4 regions of the Leclercia sp. genome follow, and region 4 is predicted to be linked to each of the others. Evidence: predicted binding sites of a transcription regulator. Region 4 holds the regulator's gene; each other region holds the start of a gene.

The links. Region 4 encodes sigma-54, which starts transcription at its own class of promoters, with help from an activator protein. Its sites were predicted from a motif close to GTTGGCACANNTTTCGCTNT; they were not measured.
Region 1: a site for sigma-54 is predicted at 4,812-4,831, ahead of V7Q49_RS01995 (branched-chain amino acid ABC transporter substrate-binding protein). Genes of this name have one in related genera too.
Region 2: a site for sigma-54 is predicted at 2,912-2,931, ahead of glnK (P-II family nitrogen regulator). Genes of this name have one in related genera too.
Region 3: a site for sigma-54 is predicted at 5,115-5,134, ahead of norV (anaerobic nitric oxide reductase flavorubredoxin). Genes of this name have one in related genera too.

Annotation. Positions count from the first base shown of each region.
Region 1 is NZ_DAIQCE010000001.1:445,674-452,799, forward strand. Features, by position in the region: gene V7Q49_RS01975 (ABC transporter ATP-binding protein) at 1-335, opposite strand, end outside; gene V7Q49_RS01980 (ABC transporter ATP-binding protein) at 332-1,207, opposite strand; gene livM (high-affinity branched-chain amino acid ABC transporter permease LivM) at 1,204-2,505, opposite strand; gene V7Q49_RS01990 (ABC transporter permease subunit) at 2,516-3,430, opposite strand; gene V7Q49_RS01995 (branched-chain amino acid ABC transporter substrate-binding protein) at 3,531-4,649, opposite strand; gene V7Q49_RS02000 (YecA/YgfB family protein) at 5,080-5,748, shown strand; gene tyrP (tyrosine transporter TyrP) at 5,828-7,039, opposite strand.
Region 2 is NZ_DAIQCE010000002.1:275,826-282,951, forward strand. Features, by position in the region: gene V7Q49_RS10610 (YbaY family lipoprotein) at 1-40, opposite strand, end outside; gene tesB (acyl-CoA thioesterase II) at 249-1,109, shown strand; gene amtB (ammonium transporter AmtB) at 1,206-2,492, opposite strand; gene glnK (P-II family nitrogen regulator) at 2,526-2,864, opposite strand; gene V7Q49_RS10630 (SmdB family multidrug efflux ABC transporter permease/ATP-binding protein) at 3,061-4,839, opposite strand; gene V7Q49_RS10635 (SmdA family multidrug ABC transporter permease/ATP-binding protein) at 4,832-6,604, opposite strand; gene V7Q49_RS10640 (Lrp/AsnC family transcriptional regulator) at 6,647-7,105, opposite strand.
Region 3 is NZ_DAIQCE010000011.1:74,151-81,276, forward strand. Features, by position in the region: gene V7Q49_RS19485 (LacI family DNA-binding transcriptional regulator) at 1-375, shown strand, start outside; gene V7Q49_RS19490 (SgrR family transcriptional regulator) at 376-2,028, opposite strand; gene V7Q49_RS19495 (hypothetical protein) at 2,176-2,328, opposite strand; gene norW (NADH:flavorubredoxin reductase NorW) at 2,494-3,627, opposite strand; gene norV (anaerobic nitric oxide reductase flavorubredoxin) at 3,624-5,066, opposite strand; gene norR (nitric oxide reductase transcriptional regulator NorR) at 5,256-6,770, shown strand; gene gutQ (arabinose-5-phosphate isomerase GutQ) at 6,767-7,126, opposite strand, start outside.
Region 4 is NZ_DAIQCE010000006.1:112,636-119,761, forward strand. Features, by position in the region: gene kdsD (arabinose-5-phosphate isomerase KdsD) at 1-580, shown strand, start outside; gene kdsC (3-deoxy-manno-octulosonate-8-phosphatase KdsC) at 595-1,161, shown strand; gene lptC (LPS export ABC transporter periplasmic protein LptC) at 1,158-1,733, shown strand; gene lptA (lipopolysaccharide ABC transporter substrate-binding protein LptA) at 1,702-2,256, shown strand; gene lptB (LPS export ABC transporter ATP-binding protein) at 2,263-2,988, shown strand; gene rpoN (RNA polymerase factor sigma-54) at 3,036-4,469, shown strand; gene hpf (ribosome hibernation promoting factor) at 4,492-4,779, shown strand; gene ptsN (PTS IIA-like nitrogen regulatory protein PtsN) at 4,862-5,353, shown strand; gene rapZ (RNase adapter RapZ) at 5,399-6,253, shown strand; gene npr (PTS phosphocarrier protein NPr) at 6,250-6,522, shown strand; gene mtgA (monofunctional biosynthetic peptidoglycan transglycosylase) at 6,519-7,126, opposite strand, start outside.

The sequences.
Region 1 (7,126 bases), on a different contig from region 4:
TACTGATTGCCGATGGGGATGGTGCCCATCAGCAGGTTCTCTTCGACGGTCATATCGGGGAAGATGCGCCGTCCTTCGGGGGCCTGGGCAATGCCGCCTGAGGCCACGTAGTGGGTCGATTTATGGCTGATGTCTTCGCCGCAAAACAGGATTTGCCCGTCGCGCACCCGGGGCTGGCCGAAAATCGACATCAGCAGGGTCGACTTGCCCGCCCCGTTAGCGCCGATCAGAGCCACGGTTTCGCCGGGATTCACCTGCAACGACACCTGCTTTAGCGCCTGGATCACCCCGTAATAGACATCCACCTGACGAAACTCCAGCATCGCCTCACTCATATACTGACCTCGCTCTCATCGGTGCCCAGATAGGCAGCAATGACTTTTTCATCGTGCTGGATTTGCGCCGGTTTACCCTGGGCAATCACATCCCCGTGGTCGAGGACGATGATGTGATCCGATATCTCCATCACCATGCCCATATCGTGCTCGATCAGCAGGACGGTGATGTCATGACGATCGCGCAGGAAACGGATGATGTTACTCAGCGTGTGGGTCTCTACCGGGTTGAGTCCAGCGGCCGGTTCATCGAGGCAGATCATCTCCGGCCCGGTACACATGGCGCGGGCAATCTCGAGCCGCCGCTGCTGGCCGTAGGACATCTCGCCCGCCAGGCGGTTGGCGCAGTCCACCAGATCCACCACCTCCAGCCAGTAAAAGGCCCGGTCGAGGGCGTCGCTCTCCGCCCGCCGGTAGGCCGGGGTGTTGAGCACTCCGGCCAGCAGGTTGCGGTTCACCCGCATGTGCTGTGCCACCAGCAGGTTCTCCACCACCGACATCTCGCGGAACAGGCGGATGTTCTGGAAGGTGCGCGCCAGCCCGGCGCGGTTGACCAGATGGGTACCGCCAAACATCTTGTAGAACAGCCGCTGGCCGAACTGCGCCGGGTTGATCCAGTCCCCCGGCTGGAATTTCTGTCCGAGGATCTGGATCACGTTGGTGGTTTTGCTCCGGGTGTTGAACAGAATATTGCCCCCGGAGGCCTTATAAAACCCGGTCAGGCAGTTGAACACTGTGGTTTTCCCCGCGCCGTTGGGCCCGATCAGGGCGGTGATCGAGCCGCGCTGCACCTCGAGATTAACGTCGTTGAGCGCCTTGATGCCGCCAAAGTGCATCATCAGATGCTCCACGCTTAAGATGGTCCCGTTCATGGTGCCACTCCTTTACGCACCGCAAACCCGCTGCGGTTAATACGGATCAGCCCGCGCGGCCGCCAGATCATCATCACCACCATTAACACGCCAAACAGCAGCACCCGGTACTCGGCAAAGGTGCGCAGCAGCTCGGGGGTTACGGTGAGCACGAAGGCGGCCAGCACCACCCCGAGAGTGGAGCCCATCCCGCCTAACACCACGATGGCGAGGATCAGGGCCGACTCAAAGAAGGTGAACGAGGTGGGGTTAACAAACCCCTGATAGGTCGCGAAGAACACCCCGGCAATCCCCGCGGTAGAGGCCCCGAGGGTAAAGGCCGACAGTTTAACCAGCACATGGTTAAGGCCCATGGAGCGACAGGCAATTTCATCTTCGCGCAGTGCTTCCCAGGCGCGGCCAATTGGCATCCGCGTCAGGCGGTGCTTGATGTACAGCACCAGCAGTACCACCAGCAGCAGAATGGCGTAGATGAAGATGAACTTCAGATTGGGGTTAAAGGTGATATTGAAGAACTCATGGAACGGCACGCCGCCATCTTTGGCCCGTCGGCCAAACTCCAGCCCGAACAGGGTCGGGGGTGGGGCGGAGATGCCGTTCGGCCCGCCGGTAAAGGTCAGCCAGTTGTTCAGCACCAGGCGGATGATCTCTCCGAAGCCGAGGGTCACAATCGCCAGATAGTCGCCGTGCATCCGCAGCACCGGGAAGCCGAGCAAGGCTCCGGCCGCGGCGGCCATCAGCGCCGCCAGCGGCAGCATGGTCCAGAAGCCGAGCCCCAGATACTGATAGCCCAGCGCCAGGCCGTAGGCACCGATGGCGTAGAAGGCGACATAGCCGAGGTCCAGCAGGCCCGCGAGACCGACCACGATATTCAACCCGAGGCCTAGCAGGACGTAGATCAGGCCGAGGATCGCCACCGTCAGCACGTACTTGGTGGCGACGAACGGAAAACAGACCGCCAGGGCGATAATCAGCGGCAGGATCCAGCGCATCCGGCTTTTGTACTCCGGCGGGCGGACGTAGACCCCTGAGTTATCGTTGTCGAAGCGGGCCATCACGCGTCGGCCCGGCGCGGTAGATAAAAAGGCGCTCAGTAGAAATCGGCCCGTCATCACCGTGGCGATGATCCACGCCAGCCGCCGTCCTTCGAAGTTAAAGCTGTAGCCGTCCAGCACCACGCCGGCGATCGGACCAAATACGATCAGCGCCACCATGCCGGCAAAAATGGCGTCGAGAAGACAGCGCTTAAGCGAAAAACCGTCGTGGGATACGGTTTGCGAAACGATTTGTGCAGTCATCTTTTTTCCCTCATACCTTAGCCACGACAGGGCGGCCAAGCAGTCCCTGAGGACGGAAAATCAGGATCACCACCAGCAATCCAAAGGAGAACACGTCTTTATAGTCAGAGTTCACCATGCCGGAGAACTGCGCCTCGGCAATGCCGAGGATTAGCCCCCCGAGCATCGCGCCGGGCAGGGAGCCTATCCCCCCGAGGACGGCGGCGGTGAAGGCTTTAATCCCGATGATAAACCCGGCGTAAAAATCAAAGGTGCCGTAGTTCATGGTGATCAGCACCCCCGCCAGCCCGGCCATCGCCGCGCCAATCACGAACACCAGGGAGATTATCCGGTCGGTATTGATGCCCAGAATCGACGCCATCTTGCGATCCTGCTGCACGGCGCGGCACATCCGCCCGAGCCGGGTCTGGCTGATGATCCAGGTGAGCAACAGCATCCCGGTGAACGAGGCGATCAGAATGAAGACTTTGGTGTAGGTGATCTGCACAAAGCCCTCGCCAATATGAAAACGCAGCACCCCGTCCAACATGGTGGGGACCCCCTGCTGGCGTGGACCCTGGCTGATCTGAGCGTAGTTTTGCAGGATCAGCGACATGCCGATGGCGGAGATCAGCGGCGCCAGGCGCGTGGAGTTACGCAGCGGTTTATAGGCGATGCGCTCGATGGTCCAGCCATATACCCCCGTCACCACGATGGTGAAGACCAGCGTGCCGAGGATCAGCAGCGGGAAGGATTCCAGCCCGAAGAAGGAGAGGAGCGCCAGGCCGATGGCGCAGAGATAGGCAGAGATCATATACACTTCGCCGTGAGCGAAGTTAATCATGCCGATAATGCCGTAGACCATGGTGTAGCCGATGGCGATCAATCCGTAGACCGACCCCAGCGTCAGGCCATTGATTAACTGCTGCAGAAAGAAAGTTTCCATCATCGCGCGCTCGTGTTATAGGCCGCCGGTTGCGGTGCGGCCCGATGGTTTTAGTGCGTCGGTATGTCGCCATACCGACGTTGAGCGTGATTCCGTCCCGTTACTGCACTTCCTTATATTTACCCTTGTCGTCCCACTCATACACCACGTAGTCAGAGACTTTCAGGTCGCCTTTGCTGTCCCAGGATTTTTTGCCCATTACGGTATCCACCGAATTGGCCTTCAGCCATTCGCTGGCTTTCGCCGGATCGGAACCGGTGGCTTTAAAGGCCGCAGCAATGGCCTGTACGGAGGCGTAAGAGTAGAGGGTGTAACCTTCTGGCTCGAATTTACCGGCGCGGAATTTGTCGATCACCGCTTTGCCTTCCGGGATCAGGCGCGGGTCTTTACCGAAGGTCATATAGATGCCGTTGGTGTACTGCGCGCCCCCGGCAGCGGTGACCATCTCTTCGTTGACGATGCAGTCGCCGGAGAAGAATTTGGCCTGCACGCCCTGCTCACGCATCTGGCGCACCAGCGGGCCCGCTTCCGGGTGACAGCCGCCAAAGAAGACCACGTCCGGCTTCTGGGCACCGATTTTGGTCACCAGCGCGTTAAAGTCTTTTTCGCCGCGCGACAGGCCTTCGTACATCACATCCTTAACGTCACGTTTCGCCAGCGCCGCTTTGGTGGCATCCGCCAGCCCCTGGCCGTAGGTGTCTTTGTCGTGAATGATCACCACCCGTTTGGCCTTCAGCTTATCAATAATAAAATCAGCGGCGACCTGACCCTGCTGGTCATCGCGACCGCACATGCGGAACATGTCGTTCATCCCGCGCTCGGTGATCAGCGGGTTGGTGGAGCCGGGGGTGATGGCGAGTACGCCAGCGTCGTTATAGACCTCGGAGGCCGGCATGGTGGAGGAGGAGCAGAAGTGGCCGACCACGGCTTTGACCTTATCCTGGTCAACCAGACGGTTAGCGACCGAGACGGCCTGCTTCGGTTCACAGGCGTCATCGCCCTGCACCAGTTTGATCTTCTCGCCATTAATGCCGCCCGCGGCGTTAATGTCTTCCGCGGCCTGCGTCGCGCCGTGCCAGTATTGATCTCCGTAGGTTGCGTTCGGCCCGGTGAAGGGTCCTGCCACGCCAATCACGATATCAGCCTGGGCGGAAAACGCCGTCACCAGACACCCTGCCAGCACGATAGAGAGAGGACTTCTGATCAATTTCAGCGACATTATTATGTACCTTTTCTGAGTGGTTTTATGCACGAACCCTGTGTAGCCGAACGCCGGAGGCGTACCCAATCCAAAACGTATTCAAAACGTAATGCACTAAACGGACGACATACCGCAGAAACAGGCGAGATTGCCTGAAGGTTTTCACCCTCAGGACAACAGTAAGCAAAATGGTTGCCAGAACGGCAGCGTATTGCCAGTGTTTCGACAATTTTCAGTATAGAGCGCCGTTTTAAGCCACCCGGCACCACGAAGTGAAATTACAGCGGGGATCACATCTCATTAACAACAAAGCACATAAGTTGTGCAACGGTCACGATTTGAACCGTTTTGCACCACTAAAGCGCCCGGTAACGGCAGGGGAAAGGGACCGTGTAACGGGGTTTCTGTGTTAATCTGCACGCAATTCTATTCTGCAGGAGATTTACCCATGACCGAAGGCCCGTTAAACGAAACCGAAATGGAGTGGCTGGAAGAGACCTTAATGACCTACGGTAATGACGCCGAATCCGTGATGGACGTCTCGGAGCTCGACGGGATGCTGACCGCGGTGCTGTCTGGCCCGGTGGTGGTTGAGCCGGACCGCTGGCTGGTGGCGGTGTGGGGCGGTGAGAAAAACATTCCGCGCTGGAAGAACGATCGCGAGATGAACCGCTTTATCGATCTCTGCTTCAAGCACATGAACGACATCGCCGAGCGCCTGAGCGACTACCCGGAACAGTTTGAACCGATGTTTGGTATGAACGATGTCGAGGGTGAAACCTATACCGTGGTGGAAGAGTGGTGCTTCGGCTATATGCGCGGCGTGGCGTTGACCGACTGGTCATCCCTGCCGGAGTCCCTGCGTGCCGATCTGGATTTGATCGCCCTGCACGGCTCCGAAGAGAACTTTGAGCGCCTGGATAGCTTCAGCGAAGAGGAGTTCCAGCAGAGCATCGAGAGCATTCGTCCTGCGGCGCTGCGTCTGTACAACTACTGGATTGCCAACCCGCAGGAGCCGGTCGCCCAGCAGCCGGTGATCAACGGCACCAAAGTCGGTCGCAACGATCCCTGCCCGTGCGGCAGCGGTAAGAAATTCAAGAACTGCTGTCTGCATTAACAGCGCCCGGCGGCGCTTCGCTTGCACGGCCAACAGGTATCGTAGGCCGGGTAAGCGCAGCGCCACCCGGCACAACGGCTTATCCCACTGCCGGTAACAGCCCCGCCGCAATCCCGAACTGCACCAGAATGATCGCAATCCCGCAGGCGAAGACCAGACACAGCGCCGGTTTCCCGCCTGGCACCCGGTAGTCGCCGCCTGGATGATGCTTACGGCTCTGCCAGACCAGCAGCGACGGCAGCAGCAGTGCCAGCACCGCCAGCGCCACACCTGCATACCCCAGCGCCATCACAAACCCACGCGGATAAAACAACGCAAAGGCCAGCGGCGGCAGGAAGGTGATCGCCCCGGTCTGAATACGCCCGCTAACGGTGCGGCTGCGCTGGAACAGATCGGCAAGGTAATCGAACAGGCCCAGCGCCACGCCAAGGAACGAGGTCGCCAGGGCGAGGTCGGCAAACAGATGCACCGCCAGCTCCACGTGCGGCGATGCGACCACTTCCCGCAGGGCCTGCAGCAGCCCGTTCAGGCCGGTATGGCTGGCCAGCATCCCCATAAAGGTCGATGAGTTGATGCTGCCTAGCGTCACCAGCTGCCAGAAGATATACGCCACCAGCGGGATGGCGCTGCCGGTGATAAAGATCCAGCGCAGCTTGCGCACGTTGCCATTCATATAGCTGACGATGCTCGGCACGCTGCCGTGAAAGCCAAACGAGGTAAAAATCACCGGGATGGCCGACAGCGCCAGCCCTTTCTCCAGCGGCAGGGTCAGCAAGTTGACTTTATGAATGTGCGGTGCCAGTAGCGCCAGCATCACCACCAGGAAGAGGATTTTTGCCGAGAACAGAAAACGGTTGAACAGATCCACCAGCGAGGTGCCCACGCAGACCACGCCGCCGCCAATCAGGGTAAAGAAGATCACCCCGGTGGTGGGGGAGATATCGGCGTTAAACCAGTCGTTAACGCTGGAGGCGATAAGCTCACCCGCGCCGCTGATATAGGCCGCGGTCAGGGCATACATCAGGAACATCATGCTAAAGCCGGTGATCCACTGGCCGAAGCGGCCCAGATAGCGCCCGGCCAACGATCCCAGTCCGGTATCGGCAGGAACGTGCTGATACACTTCCAGCAGCAGCAGGGCGGTGTAACACATCAGCGCCCAGAGTACGCCCAGTAACACCAGCGTGACGCCAAACCCGACGCCCGCCGCTGCCAGCGGCATCGCCAGCATCCCGGCCCCAATCGTCGTTCCGGCGACGATGAAAATACTTCCCAGCGTTCTGTTCTTCACGTTTTCCTCTACGGCCTTGCACTATCGCGACAAAATCTGCGGCGCAGAGTAAGGTAAAAGCGCAGATTCGTCAAACAGCCGTTACAA
Region 2 (7,126 bases), on a different contig from region 4:
CCGCTACCGCTAAACCACTTAACACGTGCACGAGTTTCATTGAGTTCTCCTTATCATCAATGCACCAGCGGGATCGATACCGCCAGATGAGTGGTTAATACCAGGTTAACGAGAGTAAGTGTGGCACACATCAATTATTTATGCCTGGAATCTCCCTGTTATTCAGATTATTGCACCCATCGGACCACTTCCATTTCTGCGTTATACTCTGCCTATCTTTCGCCACGGCGTTTTAATTGAGGACGACTATGAGTCAGGCACTAGGCAATCTGCTGACATTATTAAACCTGGAAAAAATTGAAGAAGGACTCTTTCGGGGACAAAGCGAAGATCTGGGCTTACGCCAGGTATTCGGCGGTCAGGTTGTGGGGCAAGCCCTCTACGCAGCTAAAGAGACAGTACCTGCGGAACGCTTTGTGCACTCCTTTCACAGCTACTTTTTGCGCCCTGGCGACAGCCAGAAACCGATCGTTTATGACGTGGAAGTCCTGCGTGACGGCAACAGCTTCAGCGCCCGCCGCGTGGCGGCTGTGCAGAACGGCAAGCCGATCTTCTATATGACCGCCTCCTTCCAGGCACCGGAACCGGGCTATGAGCATCAAAAAACGATGCCCCCTGCCCCATCGCCGGACGCGTTAAAGTCTGAAACGGATATTGCCCGCGCGCTGGCGCACCTATTGCCTCCGCAGGTGAAAGAGAAGTTTCTCTGCGACAAACCGCTGGAAATCCGCCCGGTAGAGTTCCATAACCCGATGAAAGGCCATACCGCCGAGCCGGCGCGTCAGGTCTGGATCCGCGCCAACGGCACGGTGCCGGAAGATTTCCGCGTCCATCAGTATCTGCTGGGTTACGCGTCCGATTTCAACTTCCTGCCGGTTGCCCTACAGCCGCACGGCGTAGGCTTCCTCGAGAAAGGAATGCAGGTTGCCACTATCGATCATTCGATGTGGTTCCACCGTCCGTTTGATATGAACGACTGGCTGCTGTACAGCGTGGAGAGTACCTCAGCGTCGAGCGCGCGCGGGTTTGTTCGCGGTGAGTTTTATACGCAGGATGGGGTGTTAGTGGCGTCTACGGTGCAGGAAGGGGTGATGCGCAACCGGGGCTGATAGTTTGTGCGGTCTGGTGCCCTCACCCCGGCCCTCTCCCACAGGGAGAGGGTGCAAACACAAAAACGGCAACCTGTGGTTGCCGTTTGCTTTTACTTAAGCGTTATACGCATTCTCGCCGTGGCTGTTGACGTCCAGACCTTCGCGCTCCTGCTCTTCCGGTACGCGCAGACCCACCGTCATATCCGCCAGCTTGTAGCCGATAAAGGCGACTACGCCCGACCAGACCACCGTGATGGCGATACTTTCCAGCTGCACCAGCACCTGATGACCCATGGTCACGCCTTCTGCGTAGCCGACGCCACCCAGTGAGGTTGAGGCGAAGATGCCGGTCATGATGCAGCCAACGATGCCGCACACGCCGTGCACGCCAAAGACATCACAAGGATCGTCCACACGCAGCACGCGTTTCAGCGCAGTAACGCCCCACAGACCAGCCAGACCCGCCACGATACCGACGAGCAGCCCCCCGCCCACACCAACAAAGCCACAGGCCGGGGTGATGCCAACCAGACCGGCAATCGCACCGGAACAGGCACCCAGCAGAGAAGGTTTACCGCGTACCGCCCACTCGCCAAAGATCCAGGAGAGAATGGCACCCGCGGTCGCAATTACGGTGTTCACGAAGGCCAGCGCCGCGATTTCGTTTGCTGCACTGGCGGAACCGGCGTTAAAGCCAAACCAGCCGAAGTAGAGGATTGCAGTGCCGGTAAAGACCATCGGCAGGTTGTGCGGTTTAAAGGCCTCTTTGCCAAAACCGACGCGTTTGCCAATCAGGTATGCGCCCACCAGGCCCGCTACCGCGGCGTTGATGTGAACCACGGTACCGCCCGCAAAGTCCAGCGCGCCATGGGAAGCCAGCAGACCGCCGCCCCAGACCATATGCGCCACCGGCACGTAGGAGAGGGTCAGCCAGACCACCACGAAGATCAGCACCGCGGAGAAGCGAATACGTTCTGCCAGCGCCCCGACGATCAGGCCGACGGTAATACAGGCGAAGGAGCCCTGGAACGCCACGTGGATGTACTGATAGAAGCTGCCCATCACCGCGGTCAGCTCGATATTTTTCAGCATCGCCCAGTTGAAGCTGCCGAAGAAGGCATTGCCTTCACCGAAGGCCAGCGAGTAGCCGTAGACCACCCACAGGACGCATACCAGGGCGAAGGTTACTGTCACCTGAGTGAGCATGGAGAGGACGTTTTTGCCGCGGATCAGGCCGCCGTAAAACAGCGCGATTCCCGGAATGGTCATAAACAGCACCAGCGCGGTGCAAATCATCATAAAGGCGTTATCGGCTTTGTCTGCGACCGCCGGTGCCGCCATTGCCAGCCCCGGCAGCAGTGCCAGAGACCCCAGACCTGCTTTGAGTGTTGTTGTGTTCATTTTCTCGATCCCTATCACTGTGTGCCTGATGTTTTACAGTGCCGCTTCGTCGGCTTCGCCTGTACGAATGCGAATAACGCGTTGCAGCTCAGCAACGAAAATTTTGCCGTCGCCAATTTTGCCGGTGTAGGCTGCTTTACTAATCACGTCGATAACCTCATCCAGCTGATCGTCGGCGATCGCCACGTCAATCTTCACTTTTGGCAGGAAGTTGACGCTGTATTCGGCGCCACGGTACAGCTCCGCATGACCTTTCTGTCGCCCAAAGCCTTTCACCTCGGTGACGGTCAGTCCCTGAATACCCATTGAAGAGAGTGCTTCACGCACGTCTTCGAGCTTGAATGGTTTGATGACCACGGTAACCAGCTTCATATATCTCTCCAGTCAGAATTCGGTAATGGCTCGCGAACTGATTAGTTATTGCAAGGGGTGTGCCAGAATTAAAAAGAGAGGAAAGATGAGGCGTGGCGGAGAGCGGACGAAAAAAAACGCACCATGACAGTGCATGATGCGTTTCATTTTTGCACCAACCGATTCAGCGGCTGGTCGGTTGCTTAATTTTAGTGCATCAGGCGCTGAGCGACTCTTCACGCGTGCTGGCGGCCAGCTCTTCCCCGGCCAGCTGCAGCTGATACATTTGCCAGTAACGCCCTTTCGCCTCAAGCAGTTGCCTGTGGGTACCGCGCTCAACCGCCTGGCCGCGATGAAGCACCAGAATGGTATCTGCCTCGACAATGGTCGACAGGCGGTGGGCAATGACCACCAGGGTGGTGTGTTCACGTACGCTAGCCAGCGCCTGCTGGATCGCCTGCTCGGTGCCGGAGTCGATGCTGGCCGTGGCTTCATCGAGGATCAGCACCTGGGGCGTATCTATCAGCACCCGGGCCAAGGCCAGCAGCTGTTTTTGCCCCACCGAGAGGTTATTCCCCTGCTCGCCCAGCCGGGTGTGTATGCCGTCGTGCAGGCCGCGCGCCAGCTCCGCCAGCTGTACTTTCTCCAGCACGTCCCACACCTTTTCCTCGCTAAACGGACGCCCGAGCGTAACGTTGGCGAAGAAGGTATCGGCCAGCACCACCGGATCCTGCTGCACCATCGCCACGCCTTTACGCAGCGCGGCATGGCTCAGCGTGGAGAGCGGACGCCCGTCGAGGCGAATTTCCCCTTCAGTGAGCGGGTAGTAACCCATCAGCAGGCTGGCGAGAGTACTTTTACCGCTGCCGGTATGCCCCACCAGCGCGACGAAACTCCGGGAGGGCACCTTCAGATCGATATCCTGCAACACCAGCCGGTCGTCGCGATAGGCAAAGGAGACGTTATCAAACTCAATGGTGCCGCTTTGCAGGTCGCGATTGTCAAGACCGTAGGCCTGACGCGGGCGATCCATCAGCTCAAAGACGCGCTCGCCAGCAACCACCGCCTGCTGCAGCATCGACTGCTGGGTGGTCAGCTCGATCAGGGGCTCGTTAAGGCGGCCCAGATAGCTGATAAAGGCATACAGCACCCCAACCTCAATGGTGCCGCCAGCGGCAAAACCAAACTGCATCAGCAGCCCGCACAGCACCAGCGCCGAGAACAGGCTGAGCAGCGGACGCAAAAGAAAACCATCCAGACGCAGCGTCTGCATGCGGGCCATATAGTGGGAGCGGCTGGCCTCGCCCATCCGCTCGCCAAAGCGCTCCTGCTGGCGGAACTGCTGGATGACGCTCATGCCGTTGATGACCTCGTTGAAGCCATCGTTGATATCCGCCAGATAGGTGCGCACGCGACGGACAATCGGCGTGCTGTAGCGCTGGTAGATAACCATCACAATCATTACCGCCGGGAAAATGGCCATCGCCACCAGCGCCATGCGCCACTCGAGGCTGAACATCGCCACCAGCATGGCGCCGACCAGGGCAGCGCTGCGCAGCACCGTGGCCACCACCGTGACATAGAGATCGCGGATCACTTCCGTATCGTTGGTGACGCGGGAAATAATCTGCCCGACAGGCTGAGTATCGAACGCGCTCAGCGGCTGGCGCAGGGCGGCATCCATTACGTCGGTACGTAACTGCTGTACCACCCCGACGGCGGCCTGGTTAAACAGCAGCGACTGGGCATAGTGCAGCCCGGCCGCCAGCAGCTGCAGGCCAACATAGGCCACCCCCAGCCCGGTCACCAGGCCGAGCGGCAAGTAGTGTTTAGCCACCATGTTATCGATGAAATAGCTGATCAGCAGCGGACCGGTCACTTCGGCAATCGCCGCAATCCACAGCAGCACCACCGCCAGCGACAGCGGTTTGCGCCACGGCGAGCCATACGCCAGCAGGCGTTTCAGGGTGGGCCACAGCTGGGAAAAACTACGCATCGGCGGCCTCCTCGGTCATGTCCGGCACATCATCCAGCGCCGCTTCCAGTTGTTGATAGCGATACATATCGCGATACCATCCCGGCTGCTCCGCCAGCTGTTCATGCTGCCCGCGCTGGGCAATATGCCCGTGCTGCATCACCAGAATTTCACTCGCCTCGGTCAGGGCCGACAGACGATGAGCGCTGATGATCACCGTGCGCCCCTCCCCCCACTGGCGAAGGTTGTGCAGGATCTGATGTTCGGTGCGACCATCGACGGCGGAGAGGGCATCGTCGAGGATCAGGATCTCGGCGTTGAGCAGCAGCGCGCGGGCAATGGAGATGCGCTGCTTCTGCCCGCCGGAAAGCATCACGCCGCGCTCGCCCACTTCGGTTTCATAGCCCTGGGGCAGGCGCAGGATATCCTCATGCACGCTGGCAAGACGGGCGACGTGCTCGATCGCTTCCCGGGTCGCCTGCGGGCAACCCAGTGCAATATTGTTGGCGACGGTGTCGGAGAAGAGGAACGGCGTCTGGCTCACCACCGCCAGCCGGCTGCGCCAGCTGTCGAGTTGCAGCCGGGTAAGCGGAATATCGTGGAAGCGGATCTCGCCCTGGTCAATATCAAAATGGCGTTGGATAAGCGAGAGCACGGTACTTTTCCCCGCCCCGGTCGGGCCGCAGATCCCCAGCATTTGCCCCGGTTGCAGCGTAAAATGGACATTTTCAAGCGTCGTTTTTTCCGTATGCGGATAGGCAAATGCCCGCACTGAGAATGTCAGCTCGCCGCGCCCGTCCGGCACGCGCTCGCTGCCGTCGTTGACCACCGGCGCTTCGGCCAGCATGTCACGGATCCGGCTGTAGGCCGCGCTACCGCGCTCAACGATGTTAAACATCCAGGCCAGGGCCAGCATCGGCCAGATCATCAGCCCCAGATACATGGCAAAGCTGGTCAGCTGGCCGAGGGTCAGCGAGCCGTTAATCACCATCCAGCTACCGCCGCCAATGGCCAGCAGGTTGGCGGTGCCGATGGCGATATAGATCGTGGGATCAAAGCGGGCGTCGATCCGGGCGACGCGCAGGTTTTTGGCCCCGGTATCGGCGGCATCGGCAGCAAACAGCGCCGACTGGCGATCTTCCAGACCGAAGGCTTTGATCATCCGGATACTGGTCAGGCTCTCCTGGGTCCGGTCGTTGAGCGAGGAAAAGGCCGCCTGCGCCAGCTTGAAGCGCTGGTGCAGCTGGTCGCCGTAGCGTTTAATCGCCAGCGCCATAATGGGCATCGGCAGCAGCGCCAGCAGGGTCAACTGCCAGCTGATTTGGGTCGACATCACAATCAGCACCGCGCAGCCCATCACCAGCGAGTCCACCAGGGTCAGCACCCCTTCCCCGGCGGCAAAGACCACGCGATCCACATCGTTGGTGGCGCGGGCGATCAGGTCCCCGGTGCGGTGGCGGAGATAAAATTCCGGATGCTGGCGGCTGAGCTGGCGGTAAAAATCTTCCCGCAGCTCAACTGCCAGCTGGTAAGAAGCCCCGAACAACAGCACGCGCCAGACATAGCGCAGCAGATAGACCACCACCGCCGTCAGCACCAGGGTGCCGATCCACATCATCACCCGTGCGGTGGTGTAATGCTGTTCCGTTACGCCATCCACGACATAGCCCACCACTTTCGGCGGGATGAGCTGGAGAATGGCAATGATAATAAGCAGGGCCACTGCGCCGAGATAGCGTCGCCACTCCCGGCGGAAGTACCAGCTTAACTGAGCAAATAATCGCACGCGGTCTTTTCCTGAGGATCGTATTCCGGCAGTACCGGGAAGTTATTCAATGGGTAAGGCGGTGGTGTATTTTATCTGTTCCATCGCGAAGCTGGAGGTGACATTCGACAGACCTGGCACGCTGTTGACCAGCCGTTTATAGAAATCATCATAGCGTTTCATATCCGCTACCTGAACACGCATCAGGTAGTCGTATTCGCCCGCCATGCGCCAGAAGCCCAGCACTTCCGGCATCTCCGATACCACGCTGACAAACCTGCAGTACCAGTCGCTGCTGTGGTGCTGCGTTTTTATCAGAACAAACGCGGTCAATCCAAGCCCCAGTTTTTCGGGATCGAGCAGCGCCACGCGCCCCAGCAGGATCCCTTCGTCTTCGAGTCGCTTGAGGCGTTTCCAGCAGGGCGTGGTGGTCAGATTAACGGCATCCGCCAGCGCCTGCAAAGAGAGGGTGCAGTCGCTTTGCAGTAAGGACAGCAGCTTACGGTCAATTTTATCTAGCATACCCACCCTCCAGAGAAAATT
Region 3 (7,126 bases), on a different contig from region 4:
GAATCGCTGATTGTCGAGGGCAAATGGACCCCGGCCAGCGGGGCTTCAGGGGTGGCGACGCTGCTGGCGCGCGGCGAACGTTTTACCGCGCTGGTGGCGAGCAACGACGATATGGCGATTGGCGCCATTAAGCAGCTCCACGACAGCGGGATTGCCGCGCCGGGAGCGGTTTCGGTGGTCGGTTTCGATGATATTGCGATGGCCCCGTACGTGGTGCCCGCGCTCTCCAGCGTGCGCGTGCCGGTGACCGAGATGGTAAAAGAGACCATCAGCCGCCTGATCTTTATGCTCGACGGCGGGGAATTCACCTTCCAGCAGACCTTTGCCGGAGAGCTGATCCTGCGTGATTCGGTGATCCCCGGCCCGCACCGCTGATTACAATTCGGCGGCCGGGGGCAGCCAGGCGCGGGTAAAATCGAGCCAACCGCCCGCGGTCAGGACCATATCCTGCACGTTTTCCAGAGCGTTGATCCGGTAGCGATAGTGGAACAGCGGCGTGCAACGGCCCTCCGCCAGCAGGCGCTGGAAAAAGGGCATCAGATGGGCCTGAAAATGCGCTTCGCTGTTGCTGTTTTGCATCAGCTGCTGTTTGGCGGCTTCCCAGCCTGCCTCGCCCAGCGCCGTGGCCCAGGCGGGTTCATAGATAAACCACTCCGCCAGCGCAAAGGCGGCCATTCCGGTCGCCAGATGATCCCCCAGCAGCAGATCGGCATCCGCCAGCGTATCGGGGGCATACCAGCCATCGCGATCTTTCCACTCGGTGTGCAGCTCACAGCCATGCGGCTGCAGCTGGTGCCGCCAGATTTCAGCCAGCTCGCGCAGCTCAGGGGTGTTATAGCACACCAGTTTCAGCCGGGGGGGCAGGTCGATATCAGACGGCGCGGGCAGGGTGGGCACCCGCAGGCCGGGAAGGATTTCGGTGTGGATCTGCAGATCTTCGCGGCGGCCAAAGCACTGCTGATTGAGGGTCAGGGCGGTCTGGCGCAAATACGCGGCCAGCGCTTTGGGCAATTTTGCATTGACCATCAGCCAGGCAAAACCGCCGCTGGTTGAGGTCACCGCTTCCTGCGGGGCGCTGCCTTTCCCTACCGTGATCCATGCCGGTTTATCGGCGACCGTGCCGGTGCGCCAGAACTCAATCGCGTGCAGCAGCGGATGGGCGGCAAAGTACCAGGGCTGGCGCTCGAGACGCAGAAAATGCGAATGGTGACGGGCAATGGCGAACGGCCCGGCGCCGATCTCCGGCTGTCGGGGATGCGGCAGGCGGCAGACCGGATGCGCAAGGCGATGGGCCAGCAGCGCATCCGGGGCATGCAGATACACCGCCAGACACCAGGGGGCGACGAGGGTGACCGCGTCGATATGCAACAGCCCGCTGTTGCGCGCCGGATCGGCCAGCAGCTGCTGCATCGCACTCAGAATATCGTCATCGTTCAGCGGCTGGCCGTTATGCCAGTGTGCGCCGCTGCGCAGATAAAAATGCCAGCGCAGTCCGTCGCCAGAGCAGGCCCAGTGGTGCGCCAGATCCGCCACCGGCTGCGCCTGGCCCGGCTCATACCGGGTTAACCCGGCGTGGACCGCGCAGATAATATGCTGCTCGGCGCGCCGACGATGCAGCGCTGGGTGCAGGGAGGTGAGCGGGCGATACCAGGGGATGCGCAGCGTCGGCTGATGCTTCAGCCATTTGCCGCCAAGAAACGGGGTGATGATGTGATGCAGGCTGGCCGGATCGCCATCCGCCAGCTGCAGCGCGCTCTGATAATCGCCTTTTTCCAGGCAGGCATGCATCAGCGGGGCGCTGAGTTCGCTGGTGGTCACCAGGCAGTGCAGGGTAGCGCGATGCCCGCGCCCCGGCTGCGCCTTCCAGCTTAACCAGCCGCTTTCCGCCAGCTGGCGTAACAGCGTCCGGGCGTGACGTTCGCTGCACAGCGCTACCTCCGCGACTTCGGCGATGGTGGTGAGTCTGGCGCTGAAACCATAATGCACGGCGAGCCGCTGGTACTGGCGGATTTTCTGGATCTGGCGCATGGCGGCATCCCTGACAAAGGCGTTGTGAAGAGTGTAGGGGTTTTTGCGCGATAATAAACGGTGCGGTTTGTTTTGCCGGGTGGCGGCTACGCCTTACCCGGCCTACAAAAACCGTAGGCCCGTGCAAGCGTGAGCGCCGCCGGGCAATCAGCGCTTACTGACAGGCATCATAAGCTCGCGCAGGCGCTCGATGCGCGCTTCCGGGCTGAGATACAGCCAGCGGAATAAAATACGTTCATGTTTCTTTGCCTGTCTGAACCAGGCAGCAAGATAGTTAAGTTCCTGGGCGAAGTTGTTCATTGGCGGTCTCCGGCTGATGAATACCGCAACAGAGTAGGCCGCAAAAAGGGATTAAAACAGGACGGGGTTTAGCAGCTGTTCCGCATTAAAAAAGCCCCGGGGCACCGGGGCTGCGAAAGGCAAAATCGGACAAGCATACAACGAGTCAGTGCGAGAGTTTGAGGGTTAAACAGATAATGATTTCAGCAGGGCAAAGGCCTCCTTCATCCGATCTTCACTGACCACGAAGGCGCGCAAATGGCCTTCGCTGTCGGCCCCTTTCGCCACCATCCCCTGAGGTTCGATGGCGATCTGCCAGTGCAGATCCTGGCGCTGGGTTTCACCTGCCAGATGCAGCGGCAGTTCCGGCGTTTTGACCTTCACCAGCATGGCAGGCAGTTTCAACGGGGTGTTGCCCCCGAGCAGGTTCTTCGCCAGATACATGGCGCTTAACTGGATCGGCTGCAGGAACGGCAGCACCTGGCCGTTGATTTCGGCGCAGTCGCCCAGGGCATAGATGTCCGGCTGGGTGGTTTGCAGATAGCTGTCGACCTTCACGCCGCGGTTGGTTTCCGCACCCGCACGCTGGGCCAGCCCGATTTCCGGACGCAGGCCGGTGGCGGCAATGACGACATCCACCTCAATGCAGCGGTCTCTGTCCAGCAGGGCGCAGATCCCGGTATCGGTTTTGCTCAGGCTTTGCAGCTGGGATTTCAGCTGCAAATGCACGCCCATATCGGTCAGCCGATGCTGTAAGCGACTACTTACTTCGGCTGGCATCAGCGCCGACAGAATGCTGGCGGAATGGTCAACCAGGGTGACCGCTTTCCCGGCCCGGCAAAAATCCATCGCCAGTTCGCTGCCGATAAGCCCCGCGCCGACAATCATCACCCGCTTCGCGTCACGCAGCGTGGTTTCGCAGGCCCGGTACTCCATCTGGCTGTTCAGGGTCAGCATCAGTTCGCGGCCCGCAACCGGCGGCACAAAGGCCGAAGCCCCGGTGGCCAGAACCAGTTTGTCATACGACCACTGCTGGTCTTTCGCTTTCACCACGTGCGCGGCGGCATCAATGTCGGTGACCCAGCTGTAAGGGAACAGACGCAGGTTAAACTGTTCGGCAAACTCCCCCGCCGTCTGGCGGGTGAGGTCGTCGGCGTGCTGACTCTGGCTGATAACGTGGCTTAAGTCTGGCTTGTTGTACTCATCCATGCTGTCCGCGGCGATCAGCGTCAGCGGGACGTTCGCATCCTGTTTACGGATATTTTTCACCAGCTGGCGGGCGGCGAAGCCCGAGCCGATAATCACAATGCCGTGGCTCATTTTGCCTCCGATGCCAGTTCGTCAAAGACGTCTTTACCGAGGGAACATTCCGGGCACAGGAAGTTATCCGGCACGTCGCTCCACGGTGTGCCTGGAGCGACATCCTGCAGCGGTTCGCCGAGGGCGGGATCGTAAATCCACTGGCAGACGCTGCACTGCATGCAAGGCCCGAGGTCGGCTGCGGCAGCGGCGGCAGCGGTTTCCTGTTCAGGTGCGGCTTTTGGGGTCGCGTCTGGCAGCGGAGCGAGCGCCCACTGACGTGCAATGTCACGACCGTGCTGACGGCAGATTTCCAGCGCATCCAGATCCGGACGCCATTTCGCCTTCAGGCTCATCGACATTTCAAAGCCCGCATCCTGCAGACGCGTGGAGAGGCGGTCAACCGCGCCGCCGCTCCAGCCGTGGGAGCCGAAGGCGCTGGCGCGTTTGTTGCGGAAGCGCAGGCCGGTCATCTCTTCCACCAGGCCGGCAATTTTCGGCATCATCACGTTGTTCATGGTGGAGGTCCCCACCAGCACGCCTTTGGAGCGGAAGACGTTGGTCAGAATGTCGTTCTTGTCGCTGCGCGCCACGTTAAAGATTTTCACCGCCACGTTCGGATCCACTTCGTTGATGCCCTGGGCAATCGCGTCGGCCATCATGCGGGTGTTGTTGGACATGGTGTCGTAGAAAATGGTGATGCGATCTTCCTGATAGTCTGCCGCCCATTTCAGGTACTGCTCGACGATCTGGGTTGGGTTCTCACGCCATACCACCCCGTGAGAGGTCGCAATCATATCCACCGGCAGGTTGAAGCCGAGGATTTCGGTAATTTTTGGCGTCACCAGACGGCTGAACGGGGTTAGGATATTCGCGTAGTAGCGCTGGCACTGCTCATACAGCTCGGCCTGATCCACTTCGTCATTGAACAGACGTTCGTCGCAGTAGTGCTGGCCGAAGGCGTCATTACTGAACAGCACGGCGTCGCCGGTCATGTAGGTCATCATGCTGTCCGGCCAGTGCAGCATTGGGGTTTCAACGAAGATCAGCTGTTTGCCGTTGCCGATATCCAGTGAGTCACCGGTTTTCACGACGTTGAAATTCCACTCTGGATGGTGGTGATGACCATTGATGGAGTCGATGGCGTTATTGGTGCAGTAAATCGGCGTGTCCGGGATGCAGGACATCAGCTCGGTTAGCGCCCCGGCGTGATCTTCTTCAGCATGGTTAATGATGATGTAGTCGATATCGGCGAGGTCAATTTCACTGCGCAGGTTTTGCACGAACTCACGGCTGAACTTATGATCGACGGTATCGATCAGGACGTTTTTTTCTTCCCGGATGAGATAGCTGTTGTAGCTGCTGCCGCGCAGCGTTTTGTACTCCGTCCCGTGAAAATCACGCACTTCCCAGTCACGTTGACCAACCCAATGAATATTGTTTTTAACCAGAATAGACATAGCAACCTCAACTTAATACAGCGAAATTAAACGAAAGATGTAATGGTAATTGCAGGTTGCGTGCCAACTTTTTAATTGCTTGATTTTTATGGAATTTATAAATAATACCTCCTGAGAGGTAGTCAATTTGACTGTTATTGATATAGTCAATATGACAATATGCATTGTCAAAATGACAGCGAGGCGACAATGAGTTTTTCTGTAGAGGTGCTGGCGAAAATCGCCATTGAATTGCAGAGCGGTATCGGCCATCAGGATCGTTTTCAGCGGCTGATCTCCACCCTGCGTCACGTGCTGGATTGCGATGCCTCGGCGCTGCTGCGCTATGAAGGACGGCAGTTTATCCCGCTGGCGATCGACGGCCTTGCCCAGGACGTGCTGGGGCGACGTTTTACCCTGGAGGGGCATCCGCGGCTGGAGACCATCGCCCGCGCCGGGGATGTCGTGCGCTTCCCGGCCGACAGCGACCTGCCCGATCCTTACGACGGGTTAATCCCCGGCCAGGAGAGCCTGAAGGTGCACGCCTGTATCGGCCTGCCGCTGTTTGCCGGGCAGAACCTGATTGGCGCCCTGACGCTCGACGGCATGTCGCCGGATCAGTTCGATACCTTCAGCGACGAGGAGCTGAGGCTGATTGCCGCCCTCGCCGCCGGGGCGCTGAACAATGCCCTGCTGATTGAGCAGCTCGAGAGCCAGAACAGCCTGCCCACGGGCCCGGCAGTGTTTGAGCAGGTGAAAAACACCGAGATGATCGGCCTGTCGCCGGGCATGATGAGCCTGAAAAAAGAGATTGAGATTGTCGCCGCCTCCGACCTGAACGTGCTGATCGAGGGCGAAACCGGCACCGGCAAAGAGCTGGTGGCGAAAGCCATCCACGAGGCCTCACCGCGGGCGGTCAATCCGCTGGTCTATCTCAACTGCGCCGCCCTGCCGGAGAGCGTGGCGGAGAGCGAGCTGTTCGGCCACGTGAAAGGGGCCTTTACCGGGGCCATCAGCAACCGCAGCGGCAAGTTTGAGATGGCCGATAACGGCACCCTGTTCCTCGATGAGATTGGCGAGCTGTCGCTGGCGCTGCAGGCCAAGCTGCTGCGGGTGTTGCAGTACGGTGATATCCAGCGGGTGGGCGACGACCGCAGCCTGCGGGTTGACGTGCGGGTGCTGGCGGCCACCAACCGCGATCTGCGCGAAGAGGTGCTGGCCGGGAACTTCCGCGCCGACCTGTTCCATCGTCTGAGCGTTTTCCCGCTTTCGGTGCCGCCGCTGCGCGAGCGGGGTGAGGACGTGGTGCTGCTGGCGGGCTATTTCTGCGAGCAGTGCCGTTTACGGATGGGGTTATCCCGGGTGGTGCTCAGCCCCGGTGCGCGGGCGCACCTGCTGAGCTACGGCTGGCCGGGCAACGTGCGCGAGCTGGAACATGCCATCCATCGGGCGGTGGTGCTGGCCCGGGCGGCACGGCTGGGGGATGACGTGGTGATCCACGCCCGGCATTTTGCCCTGCATGATGAGAGCGCGCCTGCGGTAACGCCGGAAACCCCGGTAGTGGCGAATCAGAATCTGCGTGAGGCGACGGAAGCGTTTCAACGCCAGATGATTACCCGGGCGCTGGAGCAGAACAGCCGCAGCTGGGCGGCGAGCGCGAGGGCGCTGGAGACCGACGTCGCCAACCTGCACCGGCTGGCGAAACGTCTGGGTCTCAAGAGCTAGATAATGCCTGCCTGGTAGAAATCCTGCAGGTTGATGGCACCGCACAGGCGGCCAGCGTCGTCCACCACCGGAGCGGCGGTGATTTTGCGCTTCAGCAGCAGCTCTTTGGCTTCAATGGCGCGGCTTTCGGCATTCAGCGTCAGGCCGCCGGAGGTCATGGCGCTGCTGACGCTCACTTCCAGTTTGCCGCCGGCCACCAGCCAGCGACGCAGGTCGCCGTCGGTGAAGACACCTTTTACCTGGCTGTCGTCATCGCACACCGCCACCAGACCCAGGCCGGTGCGGCTCAGCTCCAGCATCGCGTCCATCACGCTGGTGTTCAGCCTCACCTGCGGGGTGGCGTCACCGCTGCGCAT
Region 4 (7,126 bases):
CATGGCGCGCGCCGCGGATATCCATCTGTGCGTTAAAGTGCCGAAAGAAGCCTGCCCGCTGGGGCTGGCACCTACCTCCAGCACCACCGCGGCGCTGGTGATGGGCGATGCGCTGGCTGTTGCCCTGCTCGAAGCCCGTGGCTTTACCGCAGAAGACTTCGCCCTCTCCCATCCGGGCGGCGCGCTGGGACGTAAATTGCTGCTGCGGGTGAATGACATCATGCACACCGGGGACGAAATTCCGCACGTCAGCAAAGACGCCTCCCTGCGCGATGCGCTGCTGGAAATTACCCGTAAAAATCTCGGCATGACCGTCATCTGCAACGATCGGATGATTATCGAAGGGATCTTCACCGACGGCGACCTGCGCCGTGTATTTGATATGGGAGTCGATGTCCGCAAGCTGGGTATCGCCGATGTGATGACAACCGGGGGGATCCGGGTGCGCCCCGGTACGCTGGCTGTCGAAGTATTGAACCTGATGCAGTCCCGCAATATCACCTCCGTTATGGTTGCTGATGGCGACCAATTGCTGGGTGTGGTACATATGCATGATCTGCTGCGCGCAGGCGTAGTGTAATGAAGGATAAGACAATGAGTAATGCGGGTGCATCCCTTGCAACCTGTTATGGTCCGGTTAGTGCGCAGATGATGTCGCAGGCCGAAAACATTCGCCTGCTGATCCTTGATGTGGATGGCGTGCTGTCTGATGGCCTGATTTATATGGGCAACAATGGCGAAGAGCTGAAAGCCTTCAACGTGCGTGATGGCTACGGCATTCGCTGTGCGCTCACTTCTGGCATAGAAGTTGCCATCATCACCGGACGTAAGGCTAAACTGGTAGAAGATCGTTGCGAAACGCTGGGCATTACCCATCTCTATCAGGGACAATCCGATAAGATGGTCGCTTTCAGGGACTTACTTGGTAAACTTGCCATCGCCCCGGAAAACGTCGCCTATGTCGGAGACGATCTGATTGACTGGCCAGTGATGGCAGAAGTGGGTCTGAGCGTCGCCGTTGCCGATGCCCATCCGCTTTTGATCCCGCGTGCTGACTATGTCACCCGTATCAACGGTGGCCGCGGCGCAGTAAGAGAAGTCTGCGACCTGCTGCTGCTGGCGCAAGGTAAGCTTGATGAGGCCAAAGGGCAATCGATATGAGTAAAACCAGACGTTGGGTTATTATTCTGCTTTCGCTGGTAGCACTAGTACTGATTGGCGTGAATCTCGCTGACCGGGACGACGAACAAGCGCCGACGGTCAATACTAACGATCCAACATACAAAAGCGATCATAGCGATACCGTGGTCTATAGCCCGGAAGGCGCGTTGAATTATCGCCTTATCGCTCAGCACGTTGAGTATTTTTCCGAACAGGGTGTCTCCTGGTTTACCCAACCGGTGATGACCACGTTTGATGTCAATAAAATTCCGACATGGTCGATTAAATCAGACCGGGCAAAACTGACGAATGACCGTATGCTTTATCTGTATGGTCATGTTGAGGTGAATGCGCTGACCGCAGACTCACAGCTGCGCAAAATCACAACCGATAACGCACAGATTAACCTTGTGACTCAGGATGTCACGTCGCAGGATCTGGTCACGCTATACGGCACAACATTTAATTCCAGCGGTCTGAGAATGCGCGGGAACTTACGCAGCAAGAACGCAGAGCTGATTGAAAAGGTTAGAACCTCCTATGAAATTCCAAGCAAACAAACTCAGCCTTAAATTTATTATTGCCAGCGCGATGCTGGCCGTCAGCCTGCCTGCGCTTGCTGTGACGGGTGATACCGAGCAGCCGATTCATATCGAATCCGATACGCAGTCGCTCGATATGCAGGGCAACGTAGTGACCTTTACCGGCAATGTTGTCGTGACCCAGGGCACCATCAAAATCAACGCCGATAAGGTAGTGGTGACGCGTCCAGGCGGGGAAGACGGTAAAGAAATTATCGATGGCTACGGTAACCCGGCCACCTTCTACCAGATGCAGGACAACGGCAAACCGGTGAAGGGCCACGCCTCCCAGATGCATTACGAGCTGGCGAAAGACTTCGTGATACTGACCGGCAAGGCGTACCTGGAGCAGCTCGACAGCAACATCACGGGCGATAAGATCACCTATCTGGTGAAAGAGCAAAAAATGCAGGCCTTCAGTGAAAAAGGCAAACGCGTGACGACCGTCCTGGTTCCATCACAGCTGCAGGACAAAAATAACAATCAGGCCCCGGCACAGAAAAAGAGTAACTAATTCGTTATGGCAACATTAACTGCAAAGAATCTCGCCAAAGCCTACAAGGGCCGTCGCGTAGTGGAAGATGTCAGTTTGACCGTCAACTCCGGCGAAATTGTCGGCCTGTTGGGTCCTAACGGTGCGGGTAAAACCACTACCTTTTATATGGTGGTCGGCATTGTGCCGCGCGATGCGGGTAACATCATCATTGATGACGAAGACATCAGCCTGCTGCCCCTTCACGCGCGTGCCCGTCGCGGCATCGGTTATCTGCCGCAGGAAGCCTCCATTTTTCGCCGTCTGAGCGTCTTCGACAACCTGATGGCGGTGCTGCAGATCCGTGACGATTTGACCTCCGAGCAGCGTCAGGATCGCGCCAACGAGCTAATGGAAGAGTTCCATATCGAACATCTGCGCGACAGCCTTGGCCAGGCGCTCTCCGGTGGTGAACGCCGCCGTGTGGAAATTGCCCGTGCGCTGGCGGCCAACCCGAAATTCATCCTGCTTGATGAACCGTTTGCGGGCGTTGACCCGATTTCGGTTATCGACATCAAAAGGATTATTGAGCATCTGCGCGACAGCGGCCTGGGGGTTCTGATCACCGACCACAACGTGCGCGAGACGCTGGCGGTCTGTGAACGAGCTTACATCGTCAGCCAGGGCCATCTTATTGCCCACGGTACCCCGCAGCAGATCCTCGAAGACGATCATGTTAAGCGCGTGTATCTTGGGGAAGACTTCAGACTCTGATAGGGTAGAAGTACAGTCTCGCCTAAACGGAGAAAAATGCTCTGAACATGAAGCAAGGTTTGCAATTAAGGCTCAGCCAACAGCTGGCAATGACGCCGCAGTTACAACAGGCCATTCGTCTGTTGCAGCTGTCGACGCTAGAACTTCAGCAGGAGCTGCAGCAAGCGCTGGACAGCAATCCCCTGCTTGAGCAAACCGATCTTCACGACGAGGTAGAAACGCAGCAAACCCAGGACAACGAAACGCTCGACAGCGTTGACGCGCTGGAGCAAAAAGAGATGCCTGACGAGCTGCCTCTCGATGCCAGCTGGGATGAGATCTACACCGCCGGCACGCCGTCAGGCACGCGCGCAGACTATCAGGATGACGAATTGCCGGTGTATCAGGGCGAAACCACCCAGTCACTACAGGATTACCTGATGTGGCAGGTGGAGCTGACGCCGTTTTCCGATACCGATCGCGCCATCGCCACCTCCATTGTCGATGCCGTCGATGAAACCGGCTATTTGACCGTGTCGCTGGACGACATTCTGGAAAGTATCGGTGATGATGAGATCGACCCTGAAGAGGTCGAAGCGGTTCTCAAGCGCGTTCAGCGTTTTGATCCGATCGGCGTCGCGGCACGGGATTTACGTGACTGCCTGCTGATTCAACTTTCTCAGTTCGTCAAAGAGACGCCGTGGCTGGAAGAGGCTCGCCTGATCGTCAGCGAACATCTGGATCTGCTGGCCAATCACGACTTCCGCTCGTTGATGCGCGTCACGCGGCTGAAAGAAGAGATCCTGAAAGAAGCGGTTAATCTGATTCAGTCGCTGGACCCGCGTCCGGGGCAGTCCATCCAGACCAGCGAGCCCGAGTACGTCATCCCCGACGTGCTGGTGCGCAAGCATAACGGCCTGTGGACCGTGGAACTCAATTCCGACAGCATCCCGCGCCTGCAAATAAATCAGCAGTACGCCTCGATGTGCACCAGCTCGCGTAACGACTCGGATAACCAGTTTATCCGCAGTAATCTGCAGGAGGCGCGCTGGCTAATCAAAAGCCTCGAGAGCCGCAATGATACCCTGCTGCGCGTCAGCCGCTGCATCGTAGAGCAGCAGCAGGCGTTTTTTGAGCAGGGTGAAGAGTTTATGAAGCCGATGGTGCTGGCCGATATCGCCCAGGCCGTCGAGATGCATGAATCGACGATTTCCCGCGTGACGACGCAGAAGTATCTGCACAGTCCGCGCGGTATTTTTGAGCTTAAGTATTTTTTCTCCAGCCATGTCAGTACCGAAGGCGGCGGCGAAGCCTCGTCGACGGCCATCCGGGCGCTGGTGAAAAAATTGATCGCCGCGGAGAACCCCGCGAAACCACTGAGCGACAGTAAGTTAACCACCATGCTGTCCGATCAAGGTATCATGGTGGCACGCCGCACTGTTGCGAAGTATCGAGAGTCTTTATCCATTCCGCCGTCAAACCAGCGTAAACAACTGGTCTGACACAACCGATAAGGAAGACACTATGCAGCTCAACATCACTGGACACAACGTCGAAATCACTGAGGCCCTGCGCGAATTTGTGAACGCAAAATTCGCCAAGCTTGAGCAGTATTTCGAGAGGATCAATCAGGTCTACATTGTGTTAAAAGTGGAAAAAGTGACTCATATCTCGGATGCGACCCTGCATGTTAACGGAGGCGAGATCCATGCCAGTGCGGAAGGACAAGACATGTATGCGGCTATCGACGGCTTGATTGACAAGCTGGCACGACAGCTAAACAAACATAAAGATAAACTGAAACAACACTAATTGTCCGGGCAGTTAACGGGTGCAGGATGGCCTGTTGTGAAACACAACGGGCCCTTTGTACAGTTAGCGCTTAGGTGAAATTATGATGAATAACGATTCAACTCTACAACTGAGCAGTGTCCTTAATCAGGAATGTACCCGCAGTGCCGTTCACTGCCAGAGCAAAAAACGTGCGCTGGAGATCATCAGTGAACTGGCCGCAAAACAGCTGAGCCTGCCACCGCAAGTGGTATTTGAAGCGATCCTGACCCGCGAAAAAATGGGCAGTACCGGCATCGGCAACGGCATCGCCATTCCCCATGGCAAACTTGAAGAGGATACTCTGCGCGCTGTAGGCGTGTTTGTTCAGCTGGAAACACCTATCGCCTTTGATGCCATTGATAACCAGCCTGTCGATTTGCTGTTTGCCCTGCTGGTGCCAGCCGATCAGACCAAAACGCATTTGCACACCCTCTCGCTGGTGGCTAAACGTCTGGCGGATAAAACCATCTGTCGCCGTTTACGCGCGGCACAAAGCGATGAGGAGCTTTATCAAATCATTACGGAAACGGAAGGCAATCAGGATGATGCGTAATCGGGTGATGGCTTTGACATCTGTAGTCCTGAGGAGAAACGGTACATGGTGCTGATGATCGTCAGCGGTCGTTCGGGATCCGGGAAATCGGTCGCCCTGCGAGCGCTGGAAGATATGGGCTTTTACTGCGTCGATAACCTGCCGGTGGTACTGCTGCCCGAGCTGGCTAAATCGCTGGCCGATCGGCAGATTTCCGCCGCGGTCAGCATCGACGTGCGTAACATGCCTGAATCGCCGGAGATCTTTGAGCAGGCGATGAGCAGTTTGCCGGAGGCGTTCTCACCTCAGCTGCTGTTCCTTGATGCCGATCGCAATACGCTGATCCGTCGCTACAGCGATACCCGCCGTCTGCATCCACTCTCCAGCAAAAATCTGTCGCTGGAAAGCGCCATTGACCAGGAGAGCGATCTGCTGGAGCCGCTGCGCTCCCGCGCCGATTTGATCGTCGATACCTCCGAAATGTCCGTCCATGAACTGGCGGAGATGCTGCGTACCCGCCTGCTGGGCAAACGCGAGCGCGAGCTGACGATGGTATTTGAATCCTTCGGCTTTAAGCACGGCATCCCTATCGATGCAGACTATGTGTTTGACGTGCGTTTCCTGCCGAACCCGCACTGGGATCCGAAGCTGCGTCCGATGACCGGCCTGGATAAGCCCGTCGCCGCGTTCCTTGACAGGCATACGGAAGTACATAACTTTATCTATCAGACGCGCAGCTACCTTGAACTCTGGTTGCCGATGCTGGAGACAAACAATCGCAGCTACCTGACGGTGGCGATTGGCTGTACCGGGGGCAAACACCGTTCGGTCTATATTGCTGAGCAACTGGCTGACTATTTCCGCTCGCGCGGCAAAAACGTGCAGTCCCGTCATCGTACGCTGGAAAAACGTAAAACATGACCGTAAAGCATACCGTTGAGATCACCAATAAGCTGGGCATGCATGCACGCCCGGCGATGAAGTTGTTCGAACTGATGCAAGGGTTTGACGCAGAAGTTCTGCTGCGTAATGACGAAGGGACCGAAGCCGAAGCCAACAGCGTGATTGCCCTGCTGATGCTGGATTCCGCCAAGGGCCGGCAGATAGAAATTGAAGCCACCGGCCCGCAGGAAGTCGAGGCGCTGGCGGCAGTGATTGCGCTGTTCAACGCCGGGTTTGACGAAGATTAATGCAGCTTATTGGCCTGCATAAATCCTTCCCCACCCAATTGACGCATCTGGCGCAGGATCCACGCCTGACGGCTGCGCACATAGCCTGAGGGTGCGCTGGCCTTAAAGCGAATCGGGTTCGGTAGCACGGCGGCCAGCAGCGCGGCCTCTGACGCCGACAGGCGGCTGGCAGGTTTGTGGAAATAGCGCTGAGCAGCGGCTTCGACGCCAAACACGCCCTCACCAAACTCCGCAATATTCAGGTAGACCGTCAGGATGCGTTTTTTACTCCATACCGTTTCGATCCCCAGCGTCAACCCGGCTTCAAATCCTTTTCTCAGCCAGCTACGCCCGTCCCACAGAAACAGGTTTTTTGCCGTTTGCTGAGACAGCGTCGAGGCACCGCGAATACGGCTCTCATTACGCTCGTTATGCGCTAACGCCTTCTCTATCGCCCCCACGTCAAACCCCCAGTGCTCGGGGAATTTCTGGTCTTCGGCGGCAATAACGGCGAGTCCCATCCACGGCGAGATCTCATCCATACTCACCCAGTCAGAATGGGCAACATAGCTGAAATCCCCTCGCAGCCAGCTCCCCAGCTGACGTTCAATCATCACCGCGGAAA